Calidifontibacter indicus: one gene and its partner. The protein of the gene in region 1 binds, or shares a complex with, the protein of each later gene. Links are inferred from orthologs where the notes say so. Each region holds a gene or a part of one and is shown on either strand. Other genes may lie near its edges.

Evidence for each region.
Region 2: the proteins of secY (region 1) and secA are in contact, whole or in part, in a crystal structure (PDB 3DIN), measured with the Thermotoga maritima proteins. The link is inferred for Calidifontibacter indicus from one-to-one orthologs. Residues at the interface, in WP_004081795.1 of Thermotoga maritima: Glu108, Gly109, Glu110, Glu111, Ala236, Glu237, Arg238, Arg239, Ile240, Thr241, Ile242, Gln243, Tyr244, Ala245, Arg246, Arg247, Val248, Thr249, Gly250, Arg251, Arg252, Val253, Tyr254, Gly256, Ala257, Ser258, Thr259, Tyr260, Leu261, Pro262; in WP_004082002.1 of Thermotoga maritima: Glu261, Ala262, Arg263, Lys300, Ala301, Arg302, Thr303, Ile304, Ile305, Leu323, Tyr324, Asp325, Pro326, Val329, Ser330, Tyr333, Ile336, Lys340, Phe345, Val349, Glu363, Phe364, Tyr374, Ser375, Gly376, Gly377, Glu393, Ile395, Thr482, Ser483.

What each region holds. Positions count from the first base shown.
Region 1 is NZ_QTUA01000001.1:3,308,753-3,315,940, reverse strand. What follows is about bases 1,930-4,753. They hold secY (preprotein translocase subunit SecY), read left to right. Parts: upstream 1,930-2,599; coding sequence 2,600-3,907; downstream 3,908-4,753. Other genes in these bases: DFJ65_RS15700 (NAD(P)/FAD-dependent oxidoreductase), read left to right, coding at 4,127-4,753; rplO (50S ribosomal protein L15), read left to right, coding at 1,940-2,398; rpmD (50S ribosomal protein L30), read left to right, coding at 1,930-1,940. Outside these bases: rpsH (30S ribosomal protein S8), read left to right, coding at 1-93; rplF (50S ribosomal protein L6), read left to right, coding at 120-659; rplR (50S ribosomal protein L18), read left to right, coding at 663-1,043; rpsE (30S ribosomal protein S5), read left to right, coding at 1,075-1,758; more of rpmD, read left to right, coding at 1,758-1,929; more of DFJ65_RS15700, read left to right, coding at 4,754-5,467; DFJ65_RS15695 (adenylate kinase), read left to right, coding at 5,610-6,185; map (type I methionyl aminopeptidase), read left to right, coding at 6,203-7,072; DFJ65_RS15685 (TOBE domain-containing protein), read left to right, coding at 7,158-7,188. UniProt on the Escherichia coli protein: The central subunit of the protein translocation channel SecYEG. Consists of two halves formed by TMs 1-5 and 6-10.
Region 2 is NZ_QTUA01000001.1:1,607,287-1,612,773, forward strand. Bases 1-3,305 are described here. They hold secA (preprotein translocase subunit SecA), read left to right. Parts: upstream 1-357; coding sequence 358-3,105; downstream 3,106-3,305. Other genes in these bases: DFJ65_RS07630 (GNAT family N-acetyltransferase), read right to left, coding at 1-62; DFJ65_RS07640 (Rv3235 family protein), read right to left, coding at 3,196-3,305. Outside these bases: more of DFJ65_RS07640, read right to left, coding at 3,306-3,699; DFJ65_RS07645 (LysM peptidoglycan-binding domain-containing protein), read right to left, coding at 3,696-4,496; DFJ65_RS07650 (hypothetical protein), read left to right, coding at 4,583-5,128; DFJ65_RS07655 (helix-turn-helix domain-containing protein), read right to left, coding at 5,190-5,399. UniProt on the Escherichia coli protein: Required for protein export, interacts with the SecYEG preprotein conducting channel.

The DNA of each region.
Region 1 (7,188 bases):
GTCGCGATCCTTTCCACGTCGTCCGGTCTGCTGACTGACAAGCAGGCCGCGTCCAAGGGTGTAGGCGGGGAAGTCCTCGCTTACGTCTGGTAATCCGGGAACGAAGGAGGAAACAAGACATGTCTCGTATTGGACGTCTTCCGGTTCCCGTGCCGAGTGGTGTCGACGTGACCATCGATGGTCAGGACGTCGCGGTGAAGGGCCCCAAGGGCACGCTCGCCCTGACGGTCCCGTCGCCGATCTCGGTCGCGAAGACCGACGAGGGCACCGTTGAGGTGACCCGTCCGAACGACGAGCGCGAATCGCGTTCGCGTCACGGTCTGACCCGCAGCCTGATCAACAACATGGTCATCGGCGTCACCGAGGGTTACACCAAGAAGCTCGAGATCCACGGCACCGGTTACCGCGTGACCGCGAAGGGCTCCGACCTGGAGTTCGCTCTCGGCTACAGCCACCCGATCCTGGTCAAGGCTCCCGAGGGCATCACGTTTGCCGTCGAGAACCCCACCCGTTTCTCGGTCACTGGCATCGACAAGCAGCTGGTCGGCGAGGTTGCGGCGAACATCCGCAAGCTGCGCAAGCCCGACCCGTACAAGGCCAAGGGCGTGCGCTACGAGGGTGAGCACATCCGCCGCAAGGTCGGAAAGGCCGGTAAGTAAGCCATGGCAAACGCACGTATCGTCAAGCGCTCGAACAGCAAGGCTGCGGCTCGCAACCGTCGCCACTTCCGTCTGCGCAAGCGCGTTTCGGGCACCACTGCTCGTCCGCGCATGGTCGTGAACCGCAGCTCGCGTCACGTCTTCGTGCAGATCGTCGACGACACCCAGAGCAAGACCCTGGTGTCGGCGTCGACCATGGAGGCCGACCTGCGCTCGTTCGACGGGGACAAGACCGCCAAGGCGAAGAAGGTCGGCGAACTGCTGGCCGCTCGCGCCAAGGACGCCGGCATCGACGCGGTCGTTTTCGACCGTGGCGGTAACCGGTACGCAGGTCGTGTCGCCGCCATCGCCGACGGCGCCCGTGAGGGTGGACTGACGCTGTGATGACCAACACTGCTGAGAAGAGGAACCACTGATGGCTGGACCCCAGCGTCGAGGTGCCGCTGGCTCCGCCCAGGGCGCCGAGAACAGCGACAACAACAACAACAACGGCCGTAACAACGACCGCCGCGGTGGCCGCGGTGGACGTGACGACCGTCGTAACAACAACGATGAGCGCAACCAGTACCTGGAGCGCGTCGTCACCATCAACCGCGTTTCGAAGGTTGTGAAGGGTGGTCGTCGCTTCAGCTTCACCGCTCTCGTCGTGGTGGGCGACGGCCAGGGCACCGTCGGTGTCGGCTACGGCAAGGCGAAGGAAGTTCCCCTCGCCATCGCCAAGGCTGTCGAGGAGGCGAAGAAGAACTTCTTCCGCGTCCCGATGATCGGCGGCACCGTGCCCCACCCGGTTCAGGGTGAGGCCGCTGCAGGCGTCGTCCTGCTGCGTCCGGCCGCTGCCGGTACCGGTGTCATCGCCGGCGGCCCGGTGCGCGCCGTGCTGGAGTGCGCCGGTGTTCACGACGTGCTGTCCAAGTCGCTCGGCTCGGACAACGCGATCAACATCGTGCACGCCACCGTCGCGGCCCTCAAGGGTCTCGAGCGTCCCGAGGCTGTCGCGGCTCGCCGTGGTCTGCCGCTGGACGCCGTCGCCCCGGTTGCGATGCAGCGCGCTCTGGCCGCTGACGCCGCCGAGAAGAAGACCGTGAAGGCAGGTGCCTGATGGCAACGCTGAAGGTGACCCAGATCCGTTCGGAGATCGGTAACAAGCCGAAGGCTCGCGAGACCCTGCGTTCGCTCGGTCTCAAGCGCATCGGCCACACCGTCGAGCAGGAGGACCGCCCGGAGATCCGCGGCATGGTCCGCGCGGTGCGCCACCTGGTGACCGTGGAGGAGATTGACTGATGGCTGAAGAGAAGACGCACGCACTGAAGGTGCACCACCTGCGTCCTGCCCCCGGCGCCAAGACCGCCAAGACCCGTGTCGGTCGTGGTGAGGGCTCCAAGGGTAAGACCGCTGGTCGCGGTACCAAGGGAACCGGCGCCCGGTACCAGGTGCCGGAGCGTTTCGAGGGTGGTCAGACGCCGCTGCACATGCGTCTGCCGAAGATGCGCGGGTTCAAGAACCCGTTCAAGGTGACCTACCAGGTCGTCAACCTCGACAAGATCTCGGCGCTGTTCCCCGAGGGTGGCACCGTCACCGTCGAGGACCTCGTCGCGAAGGGTGCGGTCCGCAAGGGCCAGCCCGTCAAGGTGCTCGGCACCGGTGAGATCACCGTCAAGGTCGACCTCACCGTGCAGAAGTTCTCGGCTTCGGCCAAGGACAAGATCGAGGCCGCGGGCGGTTCGATCACCGCAGCGTGATCAACCCCTGCGAACTCGCATGACTGTCGCCCCGGGCGACGGGCCAACGGCCCGCCGTCCCGGGGCACAGTCTTTGGCGGACCTTCGTTACAGGTAGAGTTCCGCTGGTTCTACCGCCCGTGCCACTGCACGGCTCATCGACTCCCTCGACCGTGATCCGGTCGAACGCCGTCCTCGGACGGTGCACCTCAGGAGGATCCTTTGCTTTCTGCCTTCGGACGGGCGTTCACCACGCCCGACCTACGCAAGAAGATCCTGTTCACGCTGGCGATCATGGCGCTGTTCCGGTTGGGCTCGCACGTGCCGACGCCCGGCATCTCCTACGCCGCCATCGAGGCCTGCCAGCGCGCGGCGAGCGGCCAGCAGAGCCTGCTCGGCCTGGCGAACCTGTTCTCCGGTGGTGCGCTGCTGCAGTTCTCGGTGTTCGCGCTCGGGATCATGCCGTACATCACCGCGAGCATCATCGTGCAGCTGCTCACCGTGGTCATCCCGCGGTTCGAGGAGTTGAAGAAGGAAGGCCAGTCGGGCCAGACCAAGATGACGCAGTACACGCGCTACCTGACCATCGGTCTGGCGCTGCTGCAGTCGTCGACGCTGGTGGCCGGTGCGGTCAACGCGCCGTACCGCCTCATCGGTGGCACCGAGCTGACCTGCCCGACGATCACCACCGACTCCAACGTCCCCACCATGATCATCATGGTGCTCGTGCTCACCGCCGGCACCGGTCTGATCATGTGGCTGGGTGAGCAGGTCACCGAGCGCGGCGTCGGCAACGGCATGTCGCTGCTGATCCTCACCGCCATCGCCGCGTCCGTCCCGGCGTCCGTCTGGGCGCTGAAGGACCAAGGCTGGGGCAAGTTCGTGATGGTCTGCATCATGGGCATCGCGATCACGATCGTCGTCGTCTTCGTCGAGAACTGCATCCGGCGCATCCCGGTGCAGTACGCCAAGCGGATGATCGGACGCCGCTCCTACGGTGGCACCTCCACCTACATCCCGCTCAAGGTCAACATGGCCAACGTGATCCCGATCATCTTCGCCAGCTCGCTGCTGTCGCTGCCGGTCATGCTCGCCGCGTTCGCCGACCAGACCAAGGGTTGGGGCCTGTGGGTCAACCAGCACCTCGCCCGCGGCGACCACCCGCTCTACATGGCGGTCTACACCGTGCTGATCCTGTTCTTCACGTTCTTCTACGTGTCGATCACCTATCAGCCCAAGGAAGTCGCCGACAACCTCAAGCAGAGCGGTTCGTTCATCCCCGGCGTGCGCGCCGGCGACGCCACCGCGAAGTACATCGGCTACGTCCTCAACCGCATCACGGTCGTCGGTGCCGTCTACCTGGCGATCCTCGCGCTGATCCCGCTCATCGCGCTGGCGCTGGTGCAGGCCAACCAGAACTTCCCGTTCGGTGGTGCCTCGATCCTGATCCTCGTCGGTGTGGGTCTGGAGACCGTCAAGCAGATCGACTCCAAGGTGCAGCAGCACCACTACGAAGGTTTCCTTCGTTAATTGCAGGCTCCTTCGGCGTCGAGCCCCGCAGCAGTTACTCCATTCCTGCTGCGGGGCTCGGCCGTCCCGCCTGCGTGAGCCGTGCGCTGTGGTCCGGCCAGCGCCACCGCTGGCATTGACAAACCTCGAGATCCGCCTTGTGCTGCTGGGTAGCGCAGCGTTTCGAACGTCACACGCTCAGCGGACCGGCGGCTGTGTGGGAGCCAATATCATGGAGTCATGGGTGAAAACACGGGCCGTAGGCAGCATGTCGTCGTGATCGGTGGCGGATTCGGTGGGCTCTCCGCCGTCCGCACTCTGCGGAAGGCCGACGTCGACGTGACGTTGATCGACCGGCACACCTACAACACCTTCCAGCCGCTGCTGTACCAGGTGGCCACCGCGACGCTGAACCCCGGCGACGTCACGTGGTTCCTGCGCGCGGTGCGCGAGCACAACCCGCGGGTGCGGTTCATCAACGGTGAGGTCACCACGATCGACCACGACGCCCGACAGGTGCTGCTCGAGGGCGACCGCTCGGTCAGCTACGACAAGTTGATCATCGCCACCGGCGTCACCGCCAACTTCTTCGGCATCCCCGGCGCCGAGCAGCACGCGCTCCCGCTGTACACCCGCGCCCAGGCACTCGCCGTCCGCGACCGCATCTTCACCGGCCTGGAGTACGCCGCCGCCCACCGCCAGGGCGAAGACGTGCGCATCGTGGTCGTCGGCGGTGGCCCCACCGGTCTGGAGACCGCGGGCGCGCTGGCCGAACTGCGCAACAACGACATGCCGATCACCTACCCCGAGCTCGACCGGTCGCGCACGCACGTGACGCTCATCGAGATGGCGCCGAACCTCCTCGGCCCGTTCTCCAAGAAGAGCCAGGAGTACGCGAGGAAGTCGCTGGAGAAGCGCGACGTCGACCTGCGCCTCAACACCACGGTGAAGCAGGTGCGCCCCGACGGTGTTGTCGTGGGCGACGGCGAGTTCATCCCGGCCGGCGTCACCATCTGGGCCAGCGGCATCAAGGCACCCGACGCGGTCAAGAACTGGGGCATGCCCCAAGGCCGCGGCGGCCGCATCGAGATCGACCACCACCTGCGGGTCAAGGGCATGAAGGATGTCTTCGCGATCGGCGATATCGCCGTCGAGGACGGCGACCGCGCGCTCCCGCAGCTCGCGCAGCCGGCGCTGCAGGGCGGCGCCTACGTGGCGAAGCTCATCCGCGCCGAGCTCAAGGGCGAGACCGTCGGCCCGTTCGAGTACAAGGACAAGGGCATCCTGGCGACCATCGGCCGCAACTCCGCCGTCGCCGAGGCCACCCACCTGCCGAAGCTGACCGGTTTCCCGGCCTGGGCGATCTGGACCGGCGTGCACGTGTTCACTTTGCTCGGTGTGCGCAACCGCGCCGCCGCCATGGTCAACCTCGGCAGCCGCTACCTGTTCTGGCACCGCGGTCACAACGCGATCGTCGGCGACACCCCGCCGGCGCAGGGCATGACCCCGGACGACCTGCCGAGCCGCCTGCTGTCCGACGGTTCGACCGACGTCATCGCGGAGCCGACGCACCGTCCGTGATCCTTGGCGCACCGTCCGTCGACATCGGCTGACGGTGCGTGTGCTGAGACCGGTCACCATCCGGCCCGGCCCGCTCGGTAAAGTGCCGAGAGATGATTCCCACGGTCGAGGCCGCCTCGACCCGAATTTCGGAGGTTCGCAGGTGCGACTGATCATTCTCGGCCCGCCCGGCGCAGGTAAAGGCACGCAGGCGGAGCGCATCACCGCTGCCCACGAGATCCCGCACATCTCCACCGGCGACATCTTCCGCGCCAACATCAAGAACGAGACCGAGCTCGGCAAGCAGGTGAAGTCGATCCTGGACGCCGGTGGTTACGTGTCGGACGACCTCACGAACGCGATCGTCGCCGATCGTCTCGCGCAGGACGACGCCAAGGACGGCTTTCTGCTCGACGGCTACCCGCGCACGCTGGCCCAGGTCGAGGCGCTCGACGCGCTGCTGTCCGACAACGACCAGTCGCTCGACGCGGTGCTCGAGCTGGTCGTCGACGACGAGGAGCTCATCAAGCGTCTGCTGAAGCGCGCCGAGACCTCCGGTCGCACCGACGACACCGAGGAAGTCATCCGCGAACGCCAGGCGATCTACGTGCGCGAGACCGCGCCGCTGGCCGAGAACTACCGCGAGCGTGGCCTGCTGGTCGGCGTCGACGGTGAGGGCGACATGGACGAGGTGACCGAGCGCATCGAGCAGGCGCTGGCGAAGGCCGCCGCGAACTGACGTGATCCGGCGCTGACGTGATCCTCGGTCTCGGCAAGGAGAAGTTGCCGGTCAAGACGTCCGAGCAGTTGCTGCTGATGCGCGCTGCCGGGCTCGTCGTCGGACGCTGCCTGGAGCGGGTGCGCGACGCGGCGGTCGACGGGGTCACCACCGGTGAACTCGACGCTGTCGCAGAGCAGTTCATCCGCGGCGAGGGCGCCGTGCCGTCGTTCTACGGCTACCAGGGCTTCCCGGCCACGCTGTGCATCTCGGTCAACGACGAGGTGGTGCACGGCATCCCGGGGGAGCGGGTCATCCGCGACGGCGACCTGGTCTCGATCGACTGCGGCGCGATCGTCGAGGGCTGGCACGGCGACTGCGCGATCAGCCTGATCGTCGGCGGTTCAGGTCACGCGCGCCCCGATGACGTCGCGCTGATCGACGCCACCCGTGACTCCATGTGGGCGGGCATCGGCGGGTTCCGCGCCGGTCGCGGCGTCTACGAACTGGGCGGCGACATCCAGGACTCCATCGAGGCGGCCGGCCGGGCCTACCGGGCCGGTGGCCTCGACGTCGAGTTCGAGATCGTCGACGGCTACACCGGCCACGGCATCGGTCGCGAGATGCACATGGAGCCCACCGTCTTCAACGAGCGGGTGAAGCCGAAGGGCCCGCAGGTGCGGGTCGGCGCCACCGTCGCGATCGAACCGATGGTCACCCTCGGCACCTACGAGACCCACGAACTCGAGGACGAGTGGACGGTCGTCACCGACGACGGGTCCCGCGCCGCCCACTGGGAGCACACGGTCGCGCTCACCGAGCGCGGGCTGTGGGTGCTCACCGCACTGGACGGCGGCAAGGCCGACCTCGAGGCGCGCGGGTTGCCGTTCGGTCCCCTGGCCGACTGACCCTCAGCCGCTTTAGCTCCCTGGGTCAGCAGATTCTGTTGGAGTCTCCTTCCGGAACCGCGAATGCGGATATAGCATCCGCATCATGCCGCGAATCCGGATCCGCGATGCTGCCA
Region 2 (5,487 bases), 1.7 Mb from region 1 along the record:
CGATATGCGCGCAAGGTGACGACACCGTCGGTCAGCAGGGGGACCTCGTCCGGATAGGGCATGGGTCCAACCAACCAAACGCGGCCACCCGCCCGCCACCGGATTCCCGAGGCAAGCCCGAGGAAGCCTCCAAGACCCCCGCAAACCGACCGCAAACGCGGCGCCTGCCGGCAGAGGCTGCGGTTGCAACAGCAGCACCTGCACGCAACCGCAGCGTTTGCGGGGGTTCGGGGGAGGGGGAGTCGGTGATCGGTGGACGAGGGGAGCCGGGAACCGCGGCGTAGGCTGGGGCGTTGGTCTCTCGGTCCCCGCGCGCCCATTACTCTTGGTGGGTCTGTCCACGAACGAGGAGCAACAGTGCCGAAGGTAGTCGAGAAGATCCTGCGGGCCGGTGAAGGCCGCACGCTGAAGAAGCTGCAGGGTCTCGCGGCGCAGGTGAACCTGCTTGAGGACGACTTCAAGGCTCTCACCGATGCCGAACTGCGCGAGGAGACCGACAAGTTCAAGCAGCGCCTGAAGGACGGCGAAACGCTGGACGATCTGTTGCCGGAGGCGTTCGCCGCAGTCCGCGAGGCCAGCGTCCGCACGATCGGTAAGCGCCACTTCGACGTGCAGCTGATGGGTGGGGCGGCGCTGCACATGGGCAACGTGGCCGAGATGCGCACCGGTGAGGGCAAGACCCTCGTCGCGACGCTGCCGAGCTACCTCAACGCGTTGGCCGGCAAGGGCGTCCACGTCATCACGACCAACGACTACCTGGCCGAGTACCAGTCGGAGCTGATGGGACGCGTCCACCGTTTCCTCGGCCTGGAGACCGGCTGCATCCTGGCGTCGATGACGCCCGAGCAGCGGCGCGCCGAGTACAACAAGGACATCACCTACGGCACCAACAACGAGTTCGGCTTCGACTACCTGCGCGACAACATGGCGTGGAGCGCGAGCGAACTGGTGCAGCGCGGCCACAACTTCGCGATCGTCGACGAGGTCGACTCCATCCTGATCGACGAGGCCCGCACCCCGCTGATCATCAGCGGTCCGGCCGACGAGGCCACCCGCTGGTACACCGAGTTCGCCAAGATCGTCGAACACCTCACCTGCGCGCCGAAGAAGGCCGGTGAGAACCAGCCGGGCGACGGCGACTACGAGATCGACGAGAAGAAGAAGTCGGTCGGCATCATGGAGTCGGGCATCGAGAAGGTCGAAGACCTCCTTGGCATCGACAACCTCTACCAGGCCGAGAACACGCCGCTGATCGGCTACCTGAACAACGCCATCAAAGCCAAGGAACTGTTCAAGAAGGACAAGGACTACGTCGTCAAGGACGGCGAGATCCTCATCGTCGACGAGCACACCGGACGTATGCTCGCCGGCCGCCGCTACAACGAGGGCATGCACCAGGCGATCGAGGCCAAGGAGGAGGTGGAGATCCAGAACGAGAACCACACCATGGCCACGATCACCCTGCAGAACTACTTCCGCATGTACGACAAGTTGTCGGGCATGACCGGTACGGCGCAGACCGAGGCCGCCGAGCTGCACCAGATCTACAAGCTGGGCGTCGTCACGATCCCCACCAACAAGCCGATGATCCGCAAGGACCAGGCCGACCTCATCTACCGCACCGAGGAGGCGAAGTTCCGCGCAGTCGTCGACGACATCGTCGACCGGCACCGCGAGGGCCAGCCGGTGCTCGTCGGCACCACCAGCGTCGTGAAGTCGGAGTACCTCTCCGAGCAGCTGCGCCGCAAGGGTGTTCCGCACGAGGTGCTCAACGCGAAGTTCCACGAGCAGGAGGCGCAGATCGTCGCCCAGGCCGGCCGTAAGGGCGCGGTCACGGTCGCGACCAACATGGCCGGTCGAGGCACCGACATCATGCTCGGCGGCAACCCCGAGCACATCGCGGTCGCCGCGCTGAAGCGCAAGGGCCTCGACCCGGAGGAGACCCCGGCCGAGTACGAAGCCGCCTGGGACGAGGCGCTCGCGAAGGCGGAGAAAGCGGTCGAGACCCAGCACAAGGAGGTGCTCGAGCTCGGCGGCCTCTACGTGCTCGGCACCGAGCGGCACGAGTCGCGCCGCATCGACAACCAGCTGCGCGGCCGCGCCGGACGTCAGGGCGACCCGGGCGAGAGCCGGTTCTACCTGTCGCTGCAGGACGACCTGATGCGACTGTTCAACGCCAACCTGGTCGACCGGTTCATGCAGACCGCGAAGATCGAGGACGAGGTGCCGATCGAGTCGAAGATGGTCAGCCGCTCGATCCAGTCGGCGCAGAGCAGCGTCGAGGCGCAGAACTTCGAGATTCGCAAGAACGTCCTGAAGTACGACGACGTGCTCAACCGGCAGCGCGAGACCATCTACAAGGAGCGTCGCCGCGTCCTCGAGGGCGAAGACCTCGCCCCGCAGGTGCGTCACTTCATCAACGACGTCGTGGATGCCTACGTCGACGGTGCCACCGCCGAGGGCTTCTCCGACGACTGGGACCTCGACGAGTTGTGGGGCGCGTTCAAAGAGCTCTACCCGATCTCGTTGACGGTCAAGGAGATCGAGGACGAGGTCGGCGGTCGCGCCGGGCTCAACGCCGACCTGCTCGCGCAGGAGATCCGCTCCGACGTCCACCACGCCTACGACCGCCGCGAGGCCGGCTGGGGCGACGACGTCGCCCGCGAGGTGGAGCGCCGGGTGATGCTGTCGGTGCTCGACCGCAAGTGGCGCGAGCACCTCTACGAGATGGACTACCTCAAGGAGGGCATCGGCCTGCGCCAGTTCGCGCAGCGCGACCCCCTGGTGGAGTACCAGCGCGAAGGCTTCCAGCTCTACACGGCGATGAACGACGCCATCAAGGAAGAGGTCGTGCGCGACCTGTTCCACGTCGAGGTCGACCCCGACGAGGTGCAGGCCTCGCTGCCGGAGCAGACCAACGAGAAGATGACGCTCACCGCCCCCGGCGAGGACGGACTCGCGCACCAACACAGTGTCGACGACGAGGGCCGCACGCTCGAGGACGAAGGCGCCAAGGCGCCGCGTGCTCAGCGTCGTGCCGACGCCCGCGCCAAGAAGAAGAGCAAGTCGAAGGCTGCGGCCAAGAAGGCCACCGCGAAGAAGTAGAAGTGCACGCACGCCGAAGGCGGTCGTCCCGGACCGGGGGCGGCCGCCTTCGCGCTGCAGAACGGCTGAGCGCGACGGGACTCGAGACCGTCAGCCGATCTGCAGGACGGTGACCAGCCAGCGTCCGTCGACCCCGGACAGTCGCATCGCGATCGCGCGCACGCGGCCGCGGTCGTGCACCACGGCGCTCACCTCGGCCACGCCGTCGGCGTTCTCGCACACGCGCACCCGCAGCACCCGGCTCGGACGGGTGGGCCTGGCGCCGCGTCGCTGGGCGACCGCGTGCGCGCGGCGCACTCGTTCGCGCAGGTCGAGCACCAGCGCCCGTTCGACCTGGGCCGGTGGGCGCAGCCCGTTCATGACGTCCATCAGCGCGAGCACGAGCCGCGTGCTCCACGCCGCCGGATCGGGCAGGTCGCTGGACCGTGCGTGTTGTGGCCCGAACTCCGGATCGTGTCCGCCGCCCTGGAAGTCGACGGCCAGCACCGATTGGGCGTCGGGGACGACGTGCAACCGTCGCCTCTCACGGCCCGGCGGCAGCAGGTTCGGCGCCGGCCGGGCGTCGACGGACAGGGACAGGGCGGCGCTGGTCATCGCGAACTCCCTTGTGTATTGGTCGAATCGGTGGAGTCGGACGTGTGCGAGGAAGTGGCCGAGGCAGCGGACGGAGCGGTGAGGATCTGGCCGGGGAGCAGGAGGTCGGGGTCGGCGCCGATGACCTGACGGTTCGCGTCGTACCAGGCGGGCAGGTCGCGGGCGATGCGGTCGGGTGACGCCTCGGGGCCGAGCGCCCGGGCCACGATCGACCAGAGCGTGTCGCCGCCGCGCACGACCACGGTCGTGTCGGCCTGTGGGGCGCCGCCCGTGCACCCGGTCAGCAGGGGGCTGCCGTCGGCGGGCGCGATGGCCTTCGGTGCGGTGGGTGTCCATCCCGGCTCCGGCGGCGTCGGGCAGCCCGGCGGCAGCGATGCGTCGGGTGTGGGTGCCGCGAAGTCGGGGGAGGGCACCGACGGCACCTGAGCCGCGCTGAGTGGCGCCGTGGCGACGGTGATCGAGCCGGGAGGAGAGGGGACGGCAGCACCCGCCGAACCCATCGTCGTCCACCCGGCGACGGCCAGCAGCACGACGGCCAGGCGACGCCCCGTGCCGGTGGGCACGCCGCCGCGTTCGATCTGGGCGCGGGCCAGGAGGGCGACGGTGCCCGCCCAGCACAGTGCAGCGCCGAGGGCGAGCAGCAGCACGGTCTGCCAGACGGCGTCGATCGAGGTCGATTCGCCGGCTCCCAGCGCCGACAGGGCGGAGCGCAGTGCGACGTAGGCGCCGACTCCGGCGCCGATGGCGAGACCGAGGGCGAGGATGCGCGCGCGGCGACGTACAGCTGTATGTGTCATGAAAAGACAGTAAACGACAACAACGAACAAAAACAGACTTCAAGGGTGATCAATTTCGAGATGGTGAGCCGGGTAGGGTCCCGGCCATGCGATGGGACGACCTGTTCGACGATCTGGAGGCACAGCTCGCCGCGGCCGAACGCGACGAGGCACTCGCTCAGGTGGCCGAGCGCACCAGGGCCGAGCGCGCGCAGGTCGGTTGGTTCGACCGGGTGGCGGCCGCCGTCGGCGAATCGGTCGACTGCATGACACCGGCCGGACCGGTGCAGGGAAGGATCGCCGACCTCGGCAAGGACTGGCTGGTCCTTGAGGAGTCTGGGCGAGGCAGCGCGATCGTGCCGGCCTCGGCCGTCGTCAGCATCGGCGGACTCGGCAGGCGCAGTGACAAGGCGACGACTCCGGCGCGACGGTTCGGTCTGGGCGTCGCCCTGCGCGCGGTCTCGCGCGACCGGTCACCGGTGGCGGTGCACGACGTCGCGGGCGGGCTCTGGGCCGGCACGATCGACTTCGTCGGCAGTGATCACCTCGAGGTGGTGCTGCACCCGGCCGATGCGCTGCCGCGGGGCGCAGCGGTCACCGGACGCCGTGTCGTGCCGTGGTCGTCGATCGCGATCGTGAGACGAATCGGTTAGCGCGACAACGCAATACGACGACGAGACGCCTCGGATTGCGCGGACGTCGTCGCTCGCAGACTCACTCGGTGAGCGTGCCCGACTCCACCTTCGATCGGGTGTCGGCGTAGGCCCGCTGGATGTAGGCCTCCAACTCCTCGGCTTCGATCCGCCACGACTTACCGACCTTGATCGCCGGCAGATCGCCGGAGCTGATGAGGCCGTAGACGGCGCGCGCCGAGATGTTCAACGTCTCGGCGACGTCGGCGATCTGCAGGAAACGTGCGGGCACCGGTGGTCCTTCCTCGGGGCGGTTCGTCGCGATGTGTCGCAGTCTGTCGGCTGCGGCACGGCGGTGTGGCTCCATTGTCGCCCATCGC